4 regions of the Nonomuraea marmarensis genome follow, and region 4 is predicted to be linked to each of the others. Evidence: riboswitches for the same ligand, from Rfam matches in the RefSeq annotation. Region 4 holds a riboswitch; each other region holds the start of a gene.

Region 1 (4,919 bases), on a different contig from region 4:
TCGCCTCGTCCCTGTCGAGCAGCGGGAGCAGGAACGCCTGGAGCGCGATCTCGCTGCGGATGGTCAGCGACGGCGCGTGATCCACCATCCACTCGTGCAACTCGCGCGTGCCCTCCGGCGTGATCGTGTAGATCTTGCGCCCCCTGGCGCCCTCCGACTCCACCGCCACCAACCCGTCGGAGGCCATCTTCACCAGCTCCGGATAGATCTGCGTGTGCCCGGCCTGCCAGACGTGGTTGAGCGAGTGCTCGAACTTCTTGGCCAGGTCATAGCCGCTGGCCGGGCCCACACCCGACAACAGCCCGAGCAGCGCGATCCGTAGGGACATGCCTGCCAGCATATCGAAGATTTGACATGTCAGAGCTTACATATAAACATTTACCTGTGACTACTGACATGAATCCCAAGGGCAAGGGACTGGTGTTGCTCGCCGCGCTCGGCGGGATGTTCCTGGCGCTGCTCGACCAGACGATCGTCGGCACGGCGCTGCCACGCATCACGAGCGAGCTGGGCGGCTCGTCCCTTTACGTCTGGGTGGTGACCGCCTACCTGCTCACCTCCACGGTGACGGTCCCCCTCTACGGCAGGTTGTCCGACCAGCACGGCAGGAAGCCGTTGTTGCTGGTCGGGATGGTGGTGTTCGTGGCGGGCTCGGCGTTGTGCGGGGTGGCCCAGGACATGGTGCAGCTCATCGCCTTCCGCGCGCTCCAGGGGCTCGGCGCGGGCGCGCTGCTGCCGCTGTCGATCGCGCTGGTGATGGAGCTGTTCCCGCCGAGTACGAACGGAGCCCGCGTCCAGGGCGCGCTCGGCGGCGTGATGGGGCTGACGTACCTGGCGGGGCCGTTCCTCGGCGGGCTGTTCACCGACCACGCGACCTGGCGCTGGGCCTTCTACGTGAACGTGCCGCTCGGCCTGGTCCTGATCGCGATCGTGGTGCTGCGCTTGCCGAACCGGCCAGGCGTCGGCGGCGGCCGGCCGGACTACGCGGGCATCGCCGTGTTCACCGTGGCCATCACCGCGTTGTTGCTGGGGCTGACGGAGAAGGGGCTCGACGGGAACGCGTGGACCGACGCGGCCGTGGCCGGGCCGATCGTGCTCGCGCTGGCGTTGCTGGCGGTGTTCGTGCTGGTGGAGCGGCGGGCGGCCAGTCCGATCATGCCCATGCACCTGTTCGGGAACCGCACGTACACGCTGGTGAACTTGACCTCCTTCTTCACCGCCTTCTGCATGTACGCCGGAGTCGTGTTCCTGCCGCGTTACTTCCAGGAGGCCCTCGGCGTCAGCGCCACCGAGTCGGGGCTGCGGATCTACCCGATGACGCTGGCGATGGTCGTGGGCAGCGTTCTCATGGGCGTGCTCACGTCCAGGACCAGGGTCTACAAGCCGTGGCTCGTCGCCGCCCCGTTCCTCCTCGTCGCGGGCACCCTCCTGTGCCTGAACCTGACCCTGCAGACCGGTGCCGTGGCGCTGGCGGGATGGATGTCGCTGATAGGGCTGGGGATGGGGCCGATGTTGTCCGGGCTGACCATGGCCGCGCAGCAGTCCGTCGAGCCGCAGTACATCGGCACCGCCTCGGCCAACCTGACCTTCTTCCGCCAGATCGGCGGCTCCGTGGCGCTGGCCGTGGGCGGCACGCTCTACACCTCCACGGTCACCGCCAACGCCCTCGTGCACGGCGTGGCCGCGGCGCATGCCTCCGCGGCGGCCCTCGTCATCCCGTCGATCGGGGTGGTGGGGGCGCTGGTCGCCCTGGTGGCGCTGGTAGCGATGCCGGCCAAGAGGCTGGATGCGCCGGCCGTACCGGAGAACAAGGTCGAGGTCGGTTTCGCGTCATAAGCGGTGGCGTGCGAAGCTGTGATTGTCCCCAACACCACGGAGGTCCTCTCATGGCGGAAACACCGGAGCCGGAAACCGACGAAACTCCCGAGGACGAAATGAAGCGCAAGTTCCGTGAGGCGCTGGAGCGAAAGCGTAACCAGCATGCCGACTCGGGCGCGGGTGGCAGGGGCGGCGACCCATCGAAGATCCACGGGGCGCACGGTCCGGCTGCGAGTAAAAGATCGTTCAGGCGCAAGAGCGGCGGCTGAGGCTCGGGTCCGCAGGGGGTACGGCATGCCGTGCCCCCTTTCTCATTCCCGACCAAAGGTAGATCTTTGCCCGGTTCATGGTGAATCATTGGCGTTTGTCCGAATCGGTGCTATGTTTTTGCCCATTACCAGCCGGTGACCTGGCCCTTACCAAAGAGGGACCGCCGCTGGCGCCGAATCCCGAGCAGTCGGGAACCGGGGACCCACCTGATTGTGGGGTGAATCCGACCGCGTGTCGGTAGGGCATCTCCACGCCCGAACCCGTCAGCTAACCCGGTAGGCGTGAGGGAGAGGACGTGCCCCATGGACAGCAGCGGCGTACCCCCAGGAGACGTAGTGCCGGCCGTTCACTGAGCGGCCCCCTTCCCTAGGTTCCCCCCTGTGCGCTCCGCGTAGCCGGCATCGGGCCTCGTGTCCGGCCAGGCATTCCGCCAGGCGAGCGCAATCCCCCATCCCCTGCGCGAAGGATTCGATGCTCCATGTCTGCTTGCTCTGGCCTGCGTTCCCTCGCTCTGCGTTCCCTCGCTCTGCTCACCGCCTCCACCACCTGCGTGCTGACCGTCACCTGTTGCGCCGCGGCCCGCGCCGACTCCGGCACCGACGACAAGGTGCTGCTCAAGGGCTCGACCACGGCGTCCTACTTCTGGGACGACTCCTCCGGTCGCGCCGGTGACACGGGACTGCCGGCCAGCGGCAAGCCCATGCAGAAGGGGCTGGCCGCCAGCCCGAGCTGGCCGCTGCTGACCGAGGGGTACGTGATCTACAAGGGCAAGAAGCTGCCCTTCTTCGTAGGAGATCGCGGGCCTGGTGAGCCCTCCAGCCGCGGCGTCATGCTGGACCTCGACGCCAAGACGTTCGCCGAGCTGACCGGTGGCTCGTTCAACTCCGACACGCTGGGCGTCGACGGCGTCGGCGGGCAGGGCCACATCGACATCGACTACGTCATCACCAAGTGGGGCGACGGCCCGGGCAAGAAGAACTATCCGGTCCCCTTCTCCACCGGCGCGTGGTCCGAGTAGGACCGGCATCCCGGCGCCTTTACGAGAGCAGGACCAGAATGACATTCTGGTCCTCGTGACCACCCGCGTAGCCGCGAACGGCATCGAAATCGCCTACGAGAGCTTCGGCTCGCCCGCAGCACGGCCGCTGCTCCTCATCATGGGGCTCGGCGCCCAGCTCATCCACTGGGACGAAGGGCTCTGCGAGCTCCTGGCGGAGCAGGGACACCACGTCGTACGGTTCGACAACCGCGACACCGGCCTGTCCACCCACTTCCACGACCACGGCGTTCCGGAGCAGGGGGCGCCGTCGGCGTACCTGCTGGACGACCTGGCCGACGACGTCGCCGGGCTCATGGACGCCCTCGGCTGGCCCGCCGCCCACGTGGTCGGCGCCTCGATGGGCGGAATGATCGCCCAGACGCTGGCCATCCGGCATCCCGGACGACTGCTGACCCTGACCTCCATCATGTCCACGCCCGGCCCGTCGATCGCCCCGCCGTCCGAGGCCGCGCTCGCCGTGCTGATGGCCCGGCCCCCCGCCGACCGCGAATCCGTGCGGGCGCAGGCGGTGACGACCTGGTCGACCATCGGCTCGCCCGGCTACGAGCTGGACCGGGAGAAGGTGATGGCGATGGCGGGGCTGGCCTACGACCGGTGCTTCGACCCCGCGGGCACGGCCCGGCAACTGGCCGCCATCATGGCCTCCGGCGACCGTACGGAGTCGCTGGCCGGGGTGAGCGTGCCCACTCTCGTCATGCACGGAGAGGCCGACCAGCTCGTTCCGATCGTGGGCGGCCGGGCCACGGCGGCGGCCATCCCCGGCGCCCGGCTGGTGACGTATCCGGGCATGGGGCACGATCTGCCGCAGCCGCTGTGGCCCCAGATCGTGGCTGAGATCACCAAGCTGACCACCGCCTGAGTGCCTACTCTGCGGCTTCGTCGGGCAGCAACGCCTGCTCGTCGGGCTTGTGGACCAGCACGTTGTCCACGTACGACTTCACCGCCGTGGTCAGGCCCACGTCGGCGCCGGCCTCCTCAGACAGGTACCAGCGGTGGTCGAGGATCTCGTGGAAGAGCTGCGCGGGCTCCAGCTTGCCGCGCAGCTCTGCGGGGATGGCCTCGACCGTCGGCTGGAACACCTCCGCCAGCCACCGGTGCGCCACGATGGCCTCGTCCTCGTGCCGCAGCCCCTTGGCCACCCGGAACCCGTCGAGGTCGTTCAGCAGCCGCCGCGCCTGGTTCTCCTCCACGTCGAGCCCGGTCAGCCTGAGCAGCCGCCGCTGGTGGTGCCCGGCGTCCACGACCTTCGGGCGGACGATCAGCCGCCCGGTGCCGACCTTGCGCCGCACCATCATCTCGGCCACGTCGAAGCCCAGCAGGTTGAGCCGCCTGATCCGCTGCTCCACCCGGTGCCAGTCCACCTCCTCGATGATCTCGCTCTGGGTGATCTCGTCCCACAGGCGGTGGTAGCGGGTGACGACGTCCTCGGCGGTGTCCATGGGGTCGATCGACGGGTGTAGCAACCCGCCGGCCTCCAGGTCGAGCATCTCGCCGAAGATGTTCGTGTGCGCGACGTCGATGTCGCCGAGCCGCTGGCCCTCGCTGATCATCGGGTGCATCTCGCCGGTCTCGGCGTCCACCAGGTAGGCCGCGAACGCCCCCGCGTCCCTTCGGAACAACGTGTTGGACAACGAGCAGTCGCCCCAGTAGAAGCCGTTCAGGTGCAGCCGCACCAGCAGCACGGCCAGCGCGTCGAGCAGCCGGGTGAGCGTGTCGGGCCGGAGCGTGCCCGACATGACCGCGCGGTAGGGGAGGGAGAACTGCAGGTGCC
Region 2 (4,919 bases), on a different contig from region 4:
GCCCCGGCCAGCCCGCCACCACCGTCAGGCTCGTCACCCATCCCACCGGAAGCGTGCAGTTGTACCGCGAGTCCGGCCGGCTCGTCGTCTGGGTGGACGGGTGGGGTGCGAGCGCGACGCCCGCCCGCTGCGACGTGGAGGACGGGTTCATTCACCCCTACTACGAGGATTCGCCTGAGGACAAGGTGGGTGCCACCGGACCACCCTCAGATCCCTACGTTCTGGACGACGAGCCGAGCAGCGACGACGGCTGCGAGGCGTCGCAGGGCACCTGACCTACGTAACATGTGTGAAACAAACGAGACACCATTCGGAAACGGCCACGGCCTAACGTCGGCATGATGGCCAGTCCCAGGGAGGTTCGAGAGTGTTCAACTCCGCCGACGACGTCCTGAAGTTCATCAGTGACGAAGGGGTGCAGTTCGTCGATGTCAGGTTCACAGACCTGCCGGGGACGACTCACCACTTCACCTTCCCGGTTGAGAACTTCGGCGCGAGCGTCTTCACAGACGGACTCATGTTCGACGGCTCGTCGATCCGCGGATTCCAAGCGATCCACGAGTCCGACATGCTGCTGCTGCCCGACCCGACCAGCGCCGTGGTGGACCCGTTCCGCCAGCACAAGACGCTCAATCTGAACTTCTTCGTGCACGACCCGCTGACCGGCGAGGCCTACAGCCGCGACCCGCGCAACGTCGCGCGCAAGGCCGAGGACTACCTCAGGGGCACCGGCATCGCCGACACGGTCTACTTCGGCCCCGAGGCCGAGTTCTATATCTTCGACGACGTGCGCTTCGAGACGAAGCAGCACGCCGGCTACTACTACATCGACTCCATCGAGGGCGCCTGGAACACCGGCAAGGCGACCGAGGGCGGCAACCTCGGCTACAAGCCGCGCTACAAGGGCGGCTACTTCCCCGTGCCGCCGATGGACCACTTCACCGACCTGCGCTCGGAGATGGTCCGCAACCTCATCGAGTGCGGCATCGACGTCGAGATGCAGCACCACGAGGTCGGCACCGCGGGTCAGGCGGAGATCGACTTCAAGTTCGGCACGCTGCTCAAGACGGCCGACAACCTGATGCTCTACAAGTACATCATCAAGAGCACCGCGCTCGAATTCGGCCACACGGTCACGTTCATGCCCAAGCCGCTCTTCGGCGACAACGGCTCCGGCATGCACTGCCACCAGTCGCTCTGGAAGGACGGCTCGCCGCTCTTCTACGACGAGGTCGGCTACGCGGGGTTGTCCGACACGGCCCGCTACTACATCGGCGGCCTGCTCAGGCACGCGCCGTCGCTGCTGGCCTTCACCAACCCGACGGTCAACTCCTACCACCGCCTGGTCCCCGGCTACGAGGCCCCGGTCAACCTGGTCTACTCCCAGCGCAACCGCTCGGCCTGCGTACGCATCCCGATCACGGGCTCCAACCCGAAGGCCAAGCGCATCGAGTTCCGGGTGCCGGACCCGTCGTGCAACCCGTACTTCGCCTTCTCGGCGATGCTGATGGCGGGCATCGACGGCATCCGCAACAAGATCGAGCCGCCGGAGCCGGTCGACAAGGACCTCTACGAGCTGCCGCCGGAGGAGGCCCGCCAGGTGCCGCAGGTGCCCGGCTCGCTGCCCGAGGTGCTCACGGCGCTGGAGGAGGACCACGACTACCTGCTCGAGGGCGGCGTGTTCACGCCGGACCTGATCGAGACGTGGGTGGCGTACAAGCGGGAGAACGAGGTCGACCCGATCCGGCTGCGGCCGCACCCGCACGAGTTCGAGCTCTATTACGACATCTGATCCCGTAGCCCGTAAAAGGCCATCGGCTGTCCCGTTGAGGGCACGGTCGATGGCCTTTCGGTTGCCACGAGAAAGTCACCAAGACTGAAAGCGCCGGTCGAGAGCCGATCACCGTGAACCCCACCGGCACCTCCCGCCACGAGCGGAGAGGTCACGAATGTCCCCCGGTCCCGGGCTCGCGTACCGCGCCGAAGATTTTGCCAAAGCCCTGAAATCCCTACAGGTACGGCGATTCAGGGTTTACGCGAGTACGCGTACATTGCGAGGGGATTTGCCCCACTTGCAATGATTATGGGGGCATATATACCTTTTTCAGCATTACGGCCCACGTTTTGGCGAGCACTCGCCGGATCGTTGCCGCATCGTTGACAGGCCGAATCCGCACATCACGGAGCCGGGGACCCGCCTTTATCCCGGGGTGAATCGGACGCCAGCCCAGGCTGCGCCCGTAGGGCACTTCCAAGCCCGAACCCGTCAGCTAACCCGGTAGGCGACATGGAAGCAAGGAGTCAAATCCCCCATGCTCGATCTCTCCAAACGGCTCAGCCTCTCTGCCGCCGGCGCTCTCCTGGCCGGGGCCACCACACTGGCGAGCGTGACCGGCCCGGCGATCGCGTCGACCGCCGAGCATGGCCCGGCGCACGCGGCCGTGCAGGAGCAGGAGCCGCTCACCTACGGCCAGGACGTCTCCAACTACCAGCCGCTGTACGACTGGAACGCCAGCCCGGCCCAGTTCGGCATCATCAAGGCCACCGAGGGCATGACCTTCACCGACGCCGCCTTCGCCAGGCACTGGCGGGAGCTGGGCAAGAAGGGCATCGTACGCGGGGCCTACCACTACGGCCACCCCCGCAACAACCCCATCGCCGAGGCCGACCACTTCCTGTCCGTGGTGAACGCCCAGCCCGCCAAGAGCGGGGACCTGCTGGTCCTCGACATGGAGACGACCGACGGCAAGTCCGTCGCCGAGGTCAACGCCTGGGAAAAGGCGTGGCTGTCGCACGTGAAGGCCAAGACCGGGATCACCCCGATGTTCTACAGCGGCTGGCGCTTCGCCAACATCTACGGCAAGGGCCTGTCCGAATATCCGTTGTGGGTCGCCCACTACGGCAAGGCCAAGGGGATGGTGACCCCGCCCGCCGACTGGAAGTCCTGGACCATCCACCAGTACTCCGACTACCCCGTCGACCAGGACGTCTCCGTACTGACCCCTGACCAGCTGCGCCACCTGGGCCGCCAGTCCGCCTGACCGGGCGGGCCACGAGGTGGTTGGGTAGGAACCGGTCATGGGACCGATCGTCATCCAGCGTGTCTACGATCACGCGCCTGCCCGCGGCGCGGTGTTCCTCGTCGACCGTGTGTGGCCTCGGGGAGTGCGCAAGGACGACCTGCGGCTCGACGGATGGCTGCCGGACGTCGCGCCGTCGAAGGAGCTGCGCCAGTGGTTCGGCCACCGGCCCGAGCGGTTCGCCGAGTTCGCCGAGCGTTATCGGGCCGAGCTCGCCGAGCACCCCGAGACGGTCGAACCGTTGCTCGCCGCCGCCGAGAAGGGGCCGGTGACGCTGCTCTACTCGGCCAAGGACACCGAGCACAACCAGGCTGTGGTGCTGCGGGACCATCTTCAGCGCGCCCGCTAGGGATCTCCTACGGCCTCACGTCCCCGCGAACTCGAACCGGGGCGCGGACGGGGCCAGGATCGCGGACTTCGGGGTGACGGGCCAGAGGGTGCTCAGCTCGTCGGAGAGCGTGGCCGTGAGGGACTCGATGTCCTGCCGCGCCGTGTCGTGCAGCGCCTCCGCGACGATCAGGACGTCGGTGGTCGTGTCGCGGATGGCCGAATAGCCGCTCTGGCGGTTGGTCCAGCGGCGGGCATGCGCGTTCCCGAGGGCGTCCGCGAAGATGACCTCCCCGGCCGGCGGGTGCTCCGTCTCGCCGGAGAAGGTCAGGTATGTCTCGTCGCCCGCCGCATGCCGCACTTCCACATACTCCGAGATCCGGGAGGCGTCGAACACTGCCACCGGGATGGCGTACGCGATGGAGACCGCGTTGCACAGGTCGATCACGGGATGCAGGCGCGGCAGAGATCCCTCTTTCCTGAAGCGGCGCAGCAGCGACTCCGAGGCGCACCGATATCGGGTCGGCTTGAGGCCCATCTTCGAGAACGCCCGCCGCCACGCCTGGATCTCCGGCAGCTCGCCTTCCGATGCGATGGCGAGCCTCTTGGCGGCGATCTCGCCGAACCGGGCGAGCCGGTCGTCGACGGAGACGTCCGTGGAGATGCCCGGCGCGAAGATCAACCCGGGCGCCAGCTCGGGAAAGTCCCGCCAGATGGCATCGGAATGCTGGAAATACATGGTCACCTCGTCATCGCGGCCGGGGAGCACGGGCCGATCACGATACCCGCATCCTCGCCTCCGGGTCAGGCGGGGATGGCGGGGTTGGCGGCGCGGGCGCGGCGGGCGGCCAGCGCGTAGCAGGCGCAGGTCACCGCCGTCAGGATGGCCGCCGCCAGCAGGGGCCGGCCGATGACGCCCATGACCGCCACGCCGAGGGTGGCGCCGACCTGGCGGAACGCGTTCAGGACGCCTCCCGCCGTGCCCGCCGTGCCCGGCGGAGCGCTGTTGACCATGCCCGCCATCAACGCGGGCAGCACGAACGACAACCCGAAGCCCATCACCACCAGCCAGGGCGCCAGAACGTCGGTGAGGGCGACGCCCGTCAGGCCGATCGCGAGCAGGGCGAGACCCCCGAGGATCGGCGGCCGGGGACCGTGGCGGGCCACCAGGCGGCCGGTGAGCAGCGGGTTCACCGTCATGGGGAGCGTGAGCGGCAGGAAGGCCAGCCCGGCGGCCATCGGGCTGAGGTGACGGGTGTCCTGGAGCAGGAGGGTGAGGACGAACAGAGCGCCGGAGAAGGCGAAGTTCGCCACCAGGCCCGCGAGCAGCTCCGGCCAGGTGGCGGCGAGCAGGCCCCCAGGCAGCGCCGGGGCGTGGCTGCGGCGCTCCGCGAGCACCAGCGAGACCAGGACGGCCGCCGCCAGAACGCCCGCCGGGAAAGAGGAGCCGATCAGCGCATCCGCCACCAGGCCCAGGAAGGCGCAGGCCAGCGCTTGTACCGGCCAGTCGAT
Region 3 (4,919 bases), on a different contig from region 4:
GTGATGACCCCGGCGGTGCCGTCCACCAGGGCGAGGACGGTCGCGCCGGCGGCGGCCAGCAGTAGTCCGCTGACGGCGGCCCCCCGCGCGCCGTGCCGATGGATGACGTGCCCGGCCAGGTGCCCGACAGCCCCGGTCGCGAGCGCCACCGGCACGAACAGGAGCCCGGTGACCAGCGCGGGCATGCCCTGCACCCGCTGCAGGTAGAGCGAGCCGAGGAAGACCATGGCCAGCAGCAGCGCGGTGGCGGCGAGCATCAGGAACGCGCCGGTGGCGACCGGCCGGCGGGCCAGGATCCGCACGTCCATCAACGGTTCGGCGGTGGCTCGCTCGACCACCGCGAACAGAACGTATCCCGCCAGGGCGCCACCGAGCGCGAGCAGGGTCGTGGCCGACCCCCATCCGGAGTCGCCCACGTTGACCAGGCCGTAGACGAGGGCCGCGGTCGACCCGGTGGCCAGGACGGCGCCGGGCAGGTCGATGCGCCGCCGGCGCGCGGGACGGTGCGCGGCGACCATGCGGGGCAGCAGAACCAGCACGGCCAGCCCGACCGGGACGTTGATGAAGAACACCCAGCGCCAGCCGGGCCATGCGGTCAGCAGCCCGCCGAGCAGCGCGCCCGCCGCGAATCCGGCTCCGCCGAGCGCCGCCCATGCGCCGAGCGCTTTGCCGCGTTCGGCGCCGTGGAAGGTGCGGGTGATGGTGGCCAGCGCGGACGGGGACAGCAGCGCCGCGCCCACGCCCTGGGCGAGCCGTCCGCCGATCAGTACGGGCCCGCTGGTGGCCAGGCCCGTGACCAGCGAGGCGAGGGTGAACAGGGTCAGGCCGGCCAGCAGGATCCGGCGCGTGCCGTAGGCGTCCCCCAGGCGGCCGCCGAGCAACATGAGCCCGCCGAAGCACAGCGTGTAGGCGGTGACGGCCCAGGTGAGCCAGGCGCGGTCGAGGTCCAGGCCGGAGCCGATGCTCGGCAGCGCCACGTTGATCACCGTAACGTCCAGGATCAGCATGAACTGGGCGACGCAGAGCAGCACGAGAGCGATCCACCGCCGCGAGTCCGGCACCGCTTGCGTGGCTGAGTCAGTCACGAGGCCTCCGTAAGTAAACACTGATGTTCGACTTACTGTAGCCCCTTATGGCCAAAACCTGAACACTCTTGTACGAATTAGCTGCTCGCGCGGCGCGTGCCGTACGACCACCTCGCCCCGCTCGACGTCCAGGCCGACGCCCTTGAGCACCTCCAGTTCGCCGAAGCGCTTGCGCAGCCCGCGGACACTGATCGGTCGGCGCGGGGCACCCAAGGGGCGGGCCGCGCGTCCAGACACTCTGGCTACTTACGGCCCAGGGCGCGGAGTTGGTCCAGGCTCACGGAGGAGACGTTCTGGTCCACCGGGCTGTCGGTGTACTGGTGGATGGTCCACGTCTTCCACGGCGGGGGTGGCGTGACCGTACCTTTGGCCTTGCTGTAGTGGGCGACCCACAGCGGATACTGGCCGAGGCCTTGACCGTATTTGCTGGCGAAGTTCCAGCCGGAGTAGAACAACGGGGTGACGCCGGTCTTGGCCTTCACCCGCTCCAGCCACGTCTTGGCCCAAGCGTTGACGTAGGCCGCGGGTTTGCCGTCGGTGGTCTCCAGGTCCAGGGCCAGGAGGTCACCGGGCTTGGCCGGCTGCTTGTTCACCACGGACAGGAAGAAGTCGGCCTCGGCGACGGGGTCGTTGGCCGGGCGACCGTAGTGGTAGGCGCCGCGCACCATGTTCTGCCCGGCCATCTCGGCCCAGTGGCGGGCGAAGGCGCGGTCGGTGAAGTCGGTGCCCTCGGTCGCCTTGACGATGCCGAACTCCGCGCCACTGGCAGCCCAGTCGTGCGCCGGCTCGTAGTTGGAGACGTCCTGGCCGTAGGCGAACTCATGGGCATGCGCGGAACTGGCGACGGACGCACCAGCCACGGCGGTGATCATGGTCAGCAAGGCGGTCGCCGCGAGCTTACGCACGATTCCGGGAGTGGCCATTCGGGCGATGTTGATCTTCGGGGCTGGGGTAGGACGGTGGTCGGCCATCGGTAGGGAGTTCTCCTTGCTTCCATACCGCTTACCGGGTTAGCTGACGGGTTCGGGCGTGGAAGCTGCCCTATGGCACTATCCGTGCCAATTCACCCCAAGTAGTACGAACGGGTCCCCGGTTCCGCCCGCAGGCGGACTCAGCGGTCACAGGCGCGCCTGCGATGTCATGCGATGCTCAAAGTAGCGACCGGACAAACCGGATGTATTTCGCAGAAGATAACGTATTAACCAAAAGCCTGACAAGTAGACAAACCGCAAGTTTTGCGAGTGCGACATCACAGTCGTGTAGGCGAGAACCCGGTGGCGCTGCAGCGCCTGAAGCACCTTGCGAACCGAGACGGGCTTCCGGCACCGTCCGCTCCGGGACCGATCAGCAACTTCGTGGCCGGCGATTCGATGTGGCTGAGCAGGGGCGCCTTCTGTACCGGCCCGAAGTCCATGCCGCCGTTGCCTTGCTCTGGCCGAAGGCCCAGGCTGATCTCCTGCGTGGCAAGTGGCGCTTCCTACTATCCTGCCTAATAGCTGATGCCTGCCGGTGCGAGGGGCGTGGCCCCCTCGCGGTGGCGGCCCGGCTCACACTCGCACGTGTGGCGGGGAGGATACGGAGATCCGCTCGGCCACCATGGACTGGAAATGGGAACAGCTGGTGAAGTCCTCGTGGTCGCAGTCCAGTGCGCAGTCGATGAGCTCGAGCGACGCCTGCGCCTCGGCGATGCGCCGGGCGAGCTCCGCCCGACGGCGCAGCAGGACACCACGCCGTTCCGCCGCGTCCGAGGTGGTCATCATCTCGCGGATGTCGTCGAGGCTGAATCCGGCTTCCTTGGCGCGCAGGATCACGGCCACCCGGTAGAGGTCGTCGGGCCCGTATCGGCGGCGTTCCCCGCCGATCCGGGCCGGGCAGAGCAGGCCCATGGCCTCCCAGTGCCTCAGGACATGCGTGGCCAGCCCGAACCGCTCCGCGATGTCGCCGATGCTCATGGTCGCATTTGACTTCATGCCGACATTAAGTCGCATGCTGGCTCGCATGTCCAAAACGACGGAACACATGGAATCATTCATTCAGCTGCTCGACGTCGTCGACGCGTTGCCGGGGGCGGTCGCGTTGCGGGCGCGCTCGTCCGAGCTGCTCGGCCTCCCGGACGGCGCGGCCGTGGTGGACGTGGGCTGCGGCGCGGGACGTGCGGTACACGAGCTGGGGGAGCGCGGGGCGCGGGCGATCGGCGTGGACGTCAGCGAGGAGATGATCGCGGTGGCCCGCCGTCGGTGGCCGCAGGCCGACTTCCGGATCGGCGACGCCTTCGGCCTGCCGCTCGAGGACGGCGAGGTCGCCGGGTATCGAGCCGAGAAGGTCTTCCACGAGCTCGCCGACGCGGCCAAGGCGCTGGAGGAGGCCAAGCGGGTGCTCGCTCCGGGCGGTCGCGTCGTGCTCATCGGGCAGGACTGGGACACCTTCGTCATCGACTCCGACGACCCGGCGCTCACCCGGACCATCGTGCACGCCCGCGCCGACCTGACCGCCAATCCGCGGGCGGCCCGCCGTTACCGCAACCTGCTGCTCGACACCGGGTTCGAGGACGTCGCGGTGGAGGCGCACATGAGCGTCTTCACCGACGCGGCCATGCTGCCCATGCTCACCGGCATCGCGGAGGGCGCCCGTGCGGCCGGAGCCGTCACCCCTGAGCAGGAAGCGGCGTGGGTGAGCGAGCAGAAGGAACGAGCCCAGGCAGGTCGCATGTTCCTGGCGTTGCCGATCTTCATGGCCTCGGCCTCGCGACCTGAGGAGTAGCGCACGCGCCGCGGCGGTTCGCGAGCTCGCCAAGGCCGCGCATCATGCCGGAGGTCTACCGGAGTCGGCGGACGCCGGCGTGACCGGCAGGCCGCGTCACCGGGGCAGCGGGCAGGCGGCCCATCCGATGGTGCCGAGCCGGCCGTCGCCGGCCGTACACCATCCGCAGCTGCGGCACCGCGGGGTGATCGCCGAGGTCGAGCACCCCTCGCTCGGCTCCGTGCCCCTGCCCGGCGTCACCGTGAAACTGTCCAGGACACCTGGCTCCGTACGGCTCCCGCCGCCTCGTCTCGGCGAGCACACGGCAGAGGTCCTGGCCGAGTGGCTCCAGGACTAGGACGTCGGTGAAGCTGCCGAGGCCGTACCTGGTATTCGGGCGGATATGTCGTCGATCAACCGACTTGTCCTGTATTTTGATCATTCATCATGGTGAAACCGGAGCGGTGCTAGCTTGACTCAAGCTCTTCCGGGTGAATCAACAAAGCACCCTGCATCGCAGGGGTTTCCTCGCCCTGGCGGGCGGCGCCCTCGGCGTCCTGGCGGTCGGGCAGATCGCCCAACCCGCGATGGCGCACGCCGACGATGTGGACGCGGTCCCGTTCACCCTGGGGGTGGCCTCCGGCGATCCCGATCATCACAGTGTCGTGTTGTGGACCCGTCTCGTCGCCGATCCGCTGAACGCCGAGACCGGGGGCATGCCGGCCGAGCCGGTCGAGGTCTTATGGGAGGTGGCCCGCGACGACGCCTTCCGGCACGTGGTGCGGCGCGGTTCGGTGACCGCGGTGCCCGAATCCGTGCACACGGTGCACGTGGTCGTGGACGACCTGGCGCCGGATCGGTGGTACTGGTACCGGTTCAAGGCCGGTGACACCTACAGCCGGACCGGCCGGACCCGCACGATGCCGCCGCCCGGGGCCAAGGCGGACCACATGCGGTTCGCCTTCGTCTCCTGCCAGTCGTGGGCCGGCGGCCCCTACCCGGCCTACCGCGACCTGGCCGAGCAGGACGTCGACTTCGTCCTGCACCTCGGCGACTACATCTACGAGACCGCCAACGGCGGCCTGACCGAGTTCC
Region 4 (4,919 bases):
ATGCCCATCAGCATGACCGGCCCCGGATAGACCAGGGCCCGTTTGAGCAACGCCCCGGACGGGCGGTCCGCCGGCGCCAGGCGAATCTTCATGATCGCCTTGCCGAACGTTCGGCCGCGCCTGAAATGGGCCTGCCAGTCGTAGCCGGCATAACCGAGCCCGGCGGCCAGCCAGGCGAACACACCCGGCAACCGCCCGTCGAACACCTCCAACATCCCGACAGTTCGGAAGATGGCCCACAGCACGATGAACAGAATGTAATAGAAGACCCCGAAGACGAGTGCTTCAATCAGTCGGGCGGCGAGTCGTTCCCACCATTCCGCGGGCAGCGCGTCCGCCCGCGGCGGTGTCCCGGCCATAACCCCCCACCTCGCGTCATCGGCGGCCCCAATCGGGGAGTGCAGGTCTCCCATTTTGGTACGACCCCCGGACACAAAACAGAGGCCGGCGGGAAGCCGGCCCCTGTTTTACGCAGTCGCGCAGACTACTTGATCTTCACCACCACAGTGCCCGCGAACTTGTCCGCGAACGTCTGCTGCAGCGGCTTGTCCCACAGTTGCGAGGCGCCGTTCAGCGCGACCGCCACGTAGGCGAAAAGCCAGCCTATGAGCGGGACGACGTTGAGCACCCAGCCACCCCAGGTCACGCCCGCGCGCTTGAGCGCCAGGTCGGTCGGCAGGCCGCCCTGAGGCATGGCCTGCCCCACCGGGACGACCTTGATCCCCATGACCATCTTGCCGACCGTCTGGCCGTTCATCTTGGTCAGGAAGAACTCGTAGCCCACCCACAGCACCGTCACGATGATCGTCGACAGGATGCCCGCGATCGTGGACGACAGGAATCCGCCGGATCCACCGTTGACGGAGGAGTAGCTCGCGACGATGAACAGGCCGAAGACGAAGCCGATCAGGATGTTCACGATGAAGAGGATGACTCCATCGATCAGCCTGGCCACCAGCCGCTGCCACCACTCCGCCAGGGGGGCGGGGGCGCCGGGCGGCTGCATGCCTACCGGCTGGCCGTAGGGCTGCCCGTAGCCGGGCTGGCCGTAAGGCTGCTGCTGCGGCTGCCCGTAGGCCTGGCCGTACTGCTGCTGGTCGCCGTAGCCGGGCTGCTGGCCGTAGCCCTGCTGACCGTAGCCGGGCTGCGACTGCTGTTGCTGCCCGTAACCTTGCTGCTGGCCGTAGCCCGGCTGGGACTGCTGTTGCTGGCCGTAGCCCTGTTGACCGTAGTCGGGCTGCGACTGCTGTTGCTGTCCGTACTGCGGCTGCTGGCCGGACTGGGGTTGCTGGCCGTACTGCTGCTGACCGTAGCCCTGCTGGCCGTAGCCAGGCTGGGACGGCGGCTGCTGACCATATTGCTGACCAGACTGCTGTTGCTGGCCATATTGCTGCTGGCCGTAGTCCGGCTGGGACTGCTGTTGCTGCCCGTAGCCCTGCTGACCGTAGTCGGGCTGCGACTGCTGTTGCTGCCCGTACTGCGGCTGCTGGCCGTATTGGGGTTGCTGACCATGGCCCTGCTGGCCGTAGCCCTGCTGCTGCCCGTACTGAGGCTGCTGCTGCTGGCCGTATTGCGGTTGCTGACCATAGCCCTGCTGCTGCTGCCCGTATTGGGGCTGCTGCCCATAGGCGTCGTCCGCCCGGTAGCCGACCACAGTGACGTCGGGGTCGGGCTCGCCAGGATGGCGGCCCGTGTTGTGCTGCCCGTAATCCGGCGTGCCAGGCGCAGCGTTCTCGCCGGATTCGTCCTGTGGATACGGCGGCTGTCCGGTGCTCACCGTGTCACCTCGCTTCGAGTGCGCATGTGGCACGTGTCAGGACACATGCCTGTGCTGCCCAACGTATCGACATAGGTATCAACAATCACCTTTCCATCTGGTCAAGGTCCGCGTCACCCGATGTCAGATGGAGCAGCATGCGGGTGTTGCCCAGGGTGTTCGGCTTGACGTGTTCCAGGTCGAGGAACTCCGCCACCCCCTCGTCGTACGAGGCCAGAAGTTCGGCGTAGACCTCGGGTGAGACCGGCGTGCCCTGGATCGGGCGGAACCCGTGCCTCGCGAAGAAGTCGACCTCAAAAGTCAGACAGAATACACGCCGCAGACCCAGATCCTTAGCCTGCTGTATCAGCGCCGAGACGATCCGGCGGCCGACGCCCATGCCCCGGCTCTCCGGATCCACGGCCACCGTGCGGACCTCAGCGAGGTCCTCCCAGAGCACGTGGAGCGCGCCGCACCCGACGACCTGCCCGTCCCGCTCGGCCACCCAGAACTCCTGTACGTCTTCGTACAGCGTCACCGTGGCCTTCTCCAGGAGCCGCGGTCCCGCGCCCGCGTAGGTGTCCACCAGGCGCCTGACCGTGTGCACGTCGGGCGTGCGGGCACGCCGGACCACCACCCCGATCTCGGGGGTGGTCTCGGTCACTGTCAGTTCGGCCACCTGCTCCATGGCTCTCCAGAGTACAGATGTCATTACGGCTCAGCCCTAACTCCCATGTCTCGGCCCATCCTGTTACATCTGGTGGCCGGATGAGCACGGTTCCTCGCTCCGGTCCACGGCGGGAGGAAGCAAGGGCAAAGAGGACATAAGGTCTGTTCTGCACAGGTGTTCACGAGATCACCCTGTGACCCTTCGGTTGTGAAACCTCTACAGACTTGGCAGTTCTGGTTGAGCACGAACCTGGAGTGCATTAGTGTCCAGCGACAATGTTCCCCGCGTGTCGCGCGGGAGACACGCTCAATCCCCGCAAGGGGAGCCGGGGACCCGCCGGTGGCCAGAGCCACCACTGGGGTGAATCCGAGTCTTTCGGTAGGGCTGCTCCGGCCCGAACCCGTCAGCTAACCCGGTAGGCGTCTATGAGAGGAGCTGGTTGGTGAAGCGCACGCTCAACCGTGGGGGGAAGTCGGCGGGCAAGCACGCCCGCCCCCCGGAACGCGCCCGGCACCCACACCGTCTCGGTGTGGTAAGTGTCACAATCGCCGTGCTGCTGTTCGCCATCCCCGTCGGTTCCGCGTCCGCGGACCCCAAGCCCTCCCTCAAGGACCTCTCCGAGCAGGTCGAGAAACTGCACACCGAGATCGAGACGCTGGCCGAGCAGTACAACGGCCAGCGGGAGAAGCTCAAGACCGCCAAGAATGCCTCGGACGCCGCGCAGAAGACGCTGGCGAGCAGCGAGGCCGATCTGGCCGGCAAGCGGGCCAAGGCCGCCTTACTCGCCCAGAACGCCTACATGACGGGCGGCTTGGGCAAGGTGCTGGCGTTCGCGTCCTCGGACGACCCCGAGGCCTTTCTCGACCGGGCCGCGACCACCTACGCGCTCGAACAGCAGCAGGGCGAGGAGGTCAACCAGGTCACCAAGGCCATGGACGCCGCGGAACGCGCCAGGGCCGGTGCCAAGACGCGGATCGACGAGGTCCAGAAGATCGTCACCGACCTCGAGTCCAAGCGCGACAAGATCACCAAGCTGGTCACCAAGGTCGAGAGCAACCTGTACAGGCGGGCCGTGGGCGAGGCGGGCCGCTCCGGCACCCGCGCCGTGCGCGTCAACCTGCCGGTCGTCGGCAGCGGCAAGGCGGCGGAGGCCGCAAGATGGGCGCTCACGCAGCAGCTCAAGCCGTACGTCTGGGGCGCCGAGGGCCCGAACTCCTACGACTGCTCGGGCCTGGTCATGGCGGCCTACCAGCGGGTGGGCATCTCGCTGCCGCACTACACGGGCGACCAGTGGACGGCGGGCAGGCACATCTCGCGCTCCGAGCTGCGCCCCGGCGACCTGGTGTTCTTCTACAGCGACCTGCACCACATGGGCATGTATATCGGCGGCGGCATGATGGTGCACGCCCCCCAGACGGGCGACGTCGTACGGGTCGCGTCGATCGAAGGGCGCCCGTTCGCCGGCGCGGTGCGCATCGCCGACTGAGCTGCGGTGGATCCGCAGCGAAGCGAGGACATCCACCGCAGCACTCCGAGCGAAGCTCGGCAATCAGACGCTGCGGTGGATCCGTAGCGAAGCGAGGACATCCACCGCAGCTCCCCGAGCGAAGCCCGGCAATCAGACGCTGCCTCGCGGGCGCCGTCAGATCAACTGGCGGCGGGCCGCCCAGGCCACGGCCTCGATCGCGGTGGCCACGCCGATGCGGTCGCAGATGCCCCGTAACCTCCGGCGTACTGTGCGTCCGCTTATATCCAGACGTCTCCCCACCCGATCGACCGTGACTCCCTTGGCCAGCTCCGACAGCAACGCCAAATCCGCATGGCTCAGATCAACGCCTTCAGTGAGCACATCCATCGGGAGCCCTCCCCCCCAACAGCAGAACTCGGACCTCTCAGATAGGCCTAAGCCGCCTCGCAGACGGTAAACGCATCCTGGAAAGGTCGTCAAGCATGACAATCGCCGCACTTGACGAGCGCTATTGACATGATCCGATATATGTGACGTACTCGCCATATGACGACGGCACCCCGGCTACGATGAGTGATCTCGTCGAGGCTTCCGGCGCGCCGGATCCACCATCAATGAGCCCGGCCGACGTCCTGGGTTTTGATCCGTTCGATCCGGATTTTCTGCGCGATCCGTACGCCGAATATCGCGAGCTGAGCGAGCGCGGCGCGATCTTCCGCACCCGTGGCGGGTTGCTTGTCGCCACCACCCACGAGCTCTGCACGGCGCTGCTCCGCGACCCGCGCTTCGGCCACGGATCCGACCCGCTGGACAGAAGAGACCCAGGTCAGCCGGTGGAATCGTTCCTCTGGATGGATCCGCCGGACCACACCAGGCTGCGTGCTCTGGTCAGCAGGGCCTTCACTCCGCGCATGCTCGAACGGCTCCGCCCGCGCGTCGAGGCGATCACCGCCGAGCTGATCGGCGCGCTGCCGGAGGAGGCGGATCTCGTTTCCGGGCTCGCCTATCCGCTGCCCGTCATGGTG

Evidence for each region. Region 4 has a riboswitch for cyclic di-AMP ahead of ACFLIM_RS16930 (C40 family peptidase). Riboswitches for the same ligand answer to the same signal wherever they lie in the genome.
Region 1: another riboswitch for cyclic di-AMP. It lies ahead of ACFLIM_RS24355 (hypothetical protein); the one in region 4 lies ahead of ACFLIM_RS16930 (C40 family peptidase).
Region 2: another riboswitch for cyclic di-AMP. It lies ahead of ACFLIM_RS00590 (glycoside hydrolase family 25 protein); the one in region 4 lies ahead of ACFLIM_RS16930 (C40 family peptidase).
Region 3: another riboswitch for cyclic di-AMP. It lies ahead of ACFLIM_RS23825 (glycoside hydrolase family 25 protein); the one in region 4 lies ahead of ACFLIM_RS16930 (C40 family peptidase).

Annotation. Positions count from the first base shown of each region.
Region 1 is NZ_JBICRM010000015.1:20,289-25,207, forward strand. It holds gene ACFLIM_RS24340 (PadR family transcriptional regulator) at 1-328, opposite strand, end outside; gene ACFLIM_RS24345 (MDR family MFS transporter) at 385-1,836, shown strand; gene ACFLIM_RS24350 (DUF5302 domain-containing protein) at 1,935-2,087, shown strand; cyclic di-AMP (ydaO/yuaA leader) riboswitch at 2,249-2,385, shown strand; gene ACFLIM_RS24355 (hypothetical protein) at 2,567-3,106, shown strand; gene ACFLIM_RS24360 (alpha/beta fold hydrolase) at 3,162-4,007, shown strand; gene ACFLIM_RS24365 (DUF4032 domain-containing protein) at 4,012-4,919, opposite strand, start outside.
Region 2 is NZ_JBICRM010000001.1:108,529-113,447, reverse strand. It holds gene ACFLIM_RS00600 (hypothetical protein) at 1-275, shown strand, start outside; gene glnA (type I glutamate--ammonia ligase) at 368-1,792, shown strand; cyclic di-AMP (ydaO/yuaA leader) riboswitch at 2,154-2,300, shown strand; gene ACFLIM_RS00590 (glycoside hydrolase family 25 protein) at 2,313-3,041, shown strand; gene ACFLIM_RS00585 (DUF488 domain-containing protein) at 3,079-3,429, shown strand; gene ACFLIM_RS00580 (B3/B4 domain-containing protein) at 3,445-4,176, opposite strand; gene ACFLIM_RS00575 (MFS transporter) at 4,212-4,919, opposite strand, start outside.
Region 3 is NZ_JBICRM010000014.1:133,821-138,739, forward strand. It holds gene ACFLIM_RS23820 (MFS transporter) at 1-1,085, opposite strand, end outside; gene ACFLIM_RS23825 (glycoside hydrolase family 25 protein) at 1,328-2,008, opposite strand; cyclic di-AMP (ydaO/yuaA leader) riboswitch at 2,070-2,212, opposite strand; gene ACFLIM_RS23830 (MerR family transcriptional regulator) at 2,633-3,037, opposite strand; gene ACFLIM_RS23835 (methyltransferase domain-containing protein) at 3,105-3,845, shown strand; gene ACFLIM_RS23840 (CoA transferase) at 3,925-4,182, shown strand; gene ACFLIM_RS23845 (alkaline phosphatase D family protein) at 4,316-4,919, shown strand, end outside.
Region 4 is NZ_JBICRM010000009.1:64,586-69,504, reverse strand. It holds gene ACFLIM_RS16945 (RDD family protein) at 1-359, opposite strand, end outside; gene ACFLIM_RS16940 (RDD family protein) at 485-1,777, opposite strand; gene ACFLIM_RS16935 (amino-acid N-acetyltransferase) at 1,863-2,444, opposite strand; cyclic di-AMP (ydaO/yuaA leader) riboswitch at 2,720-2,863, shown strand; gene ACFLIM_RS16930 (C40 family peptidase) at 2,956-3,912, shown strand; gene ACFLIM_RS16925 (LuxR C-terminal-related transcriptional regulator) at 4,069-4,281, opposite strand; gene ACFLIM_RS16920 (cytochrome P450) at 4,464-4,919, shown strand, end outside.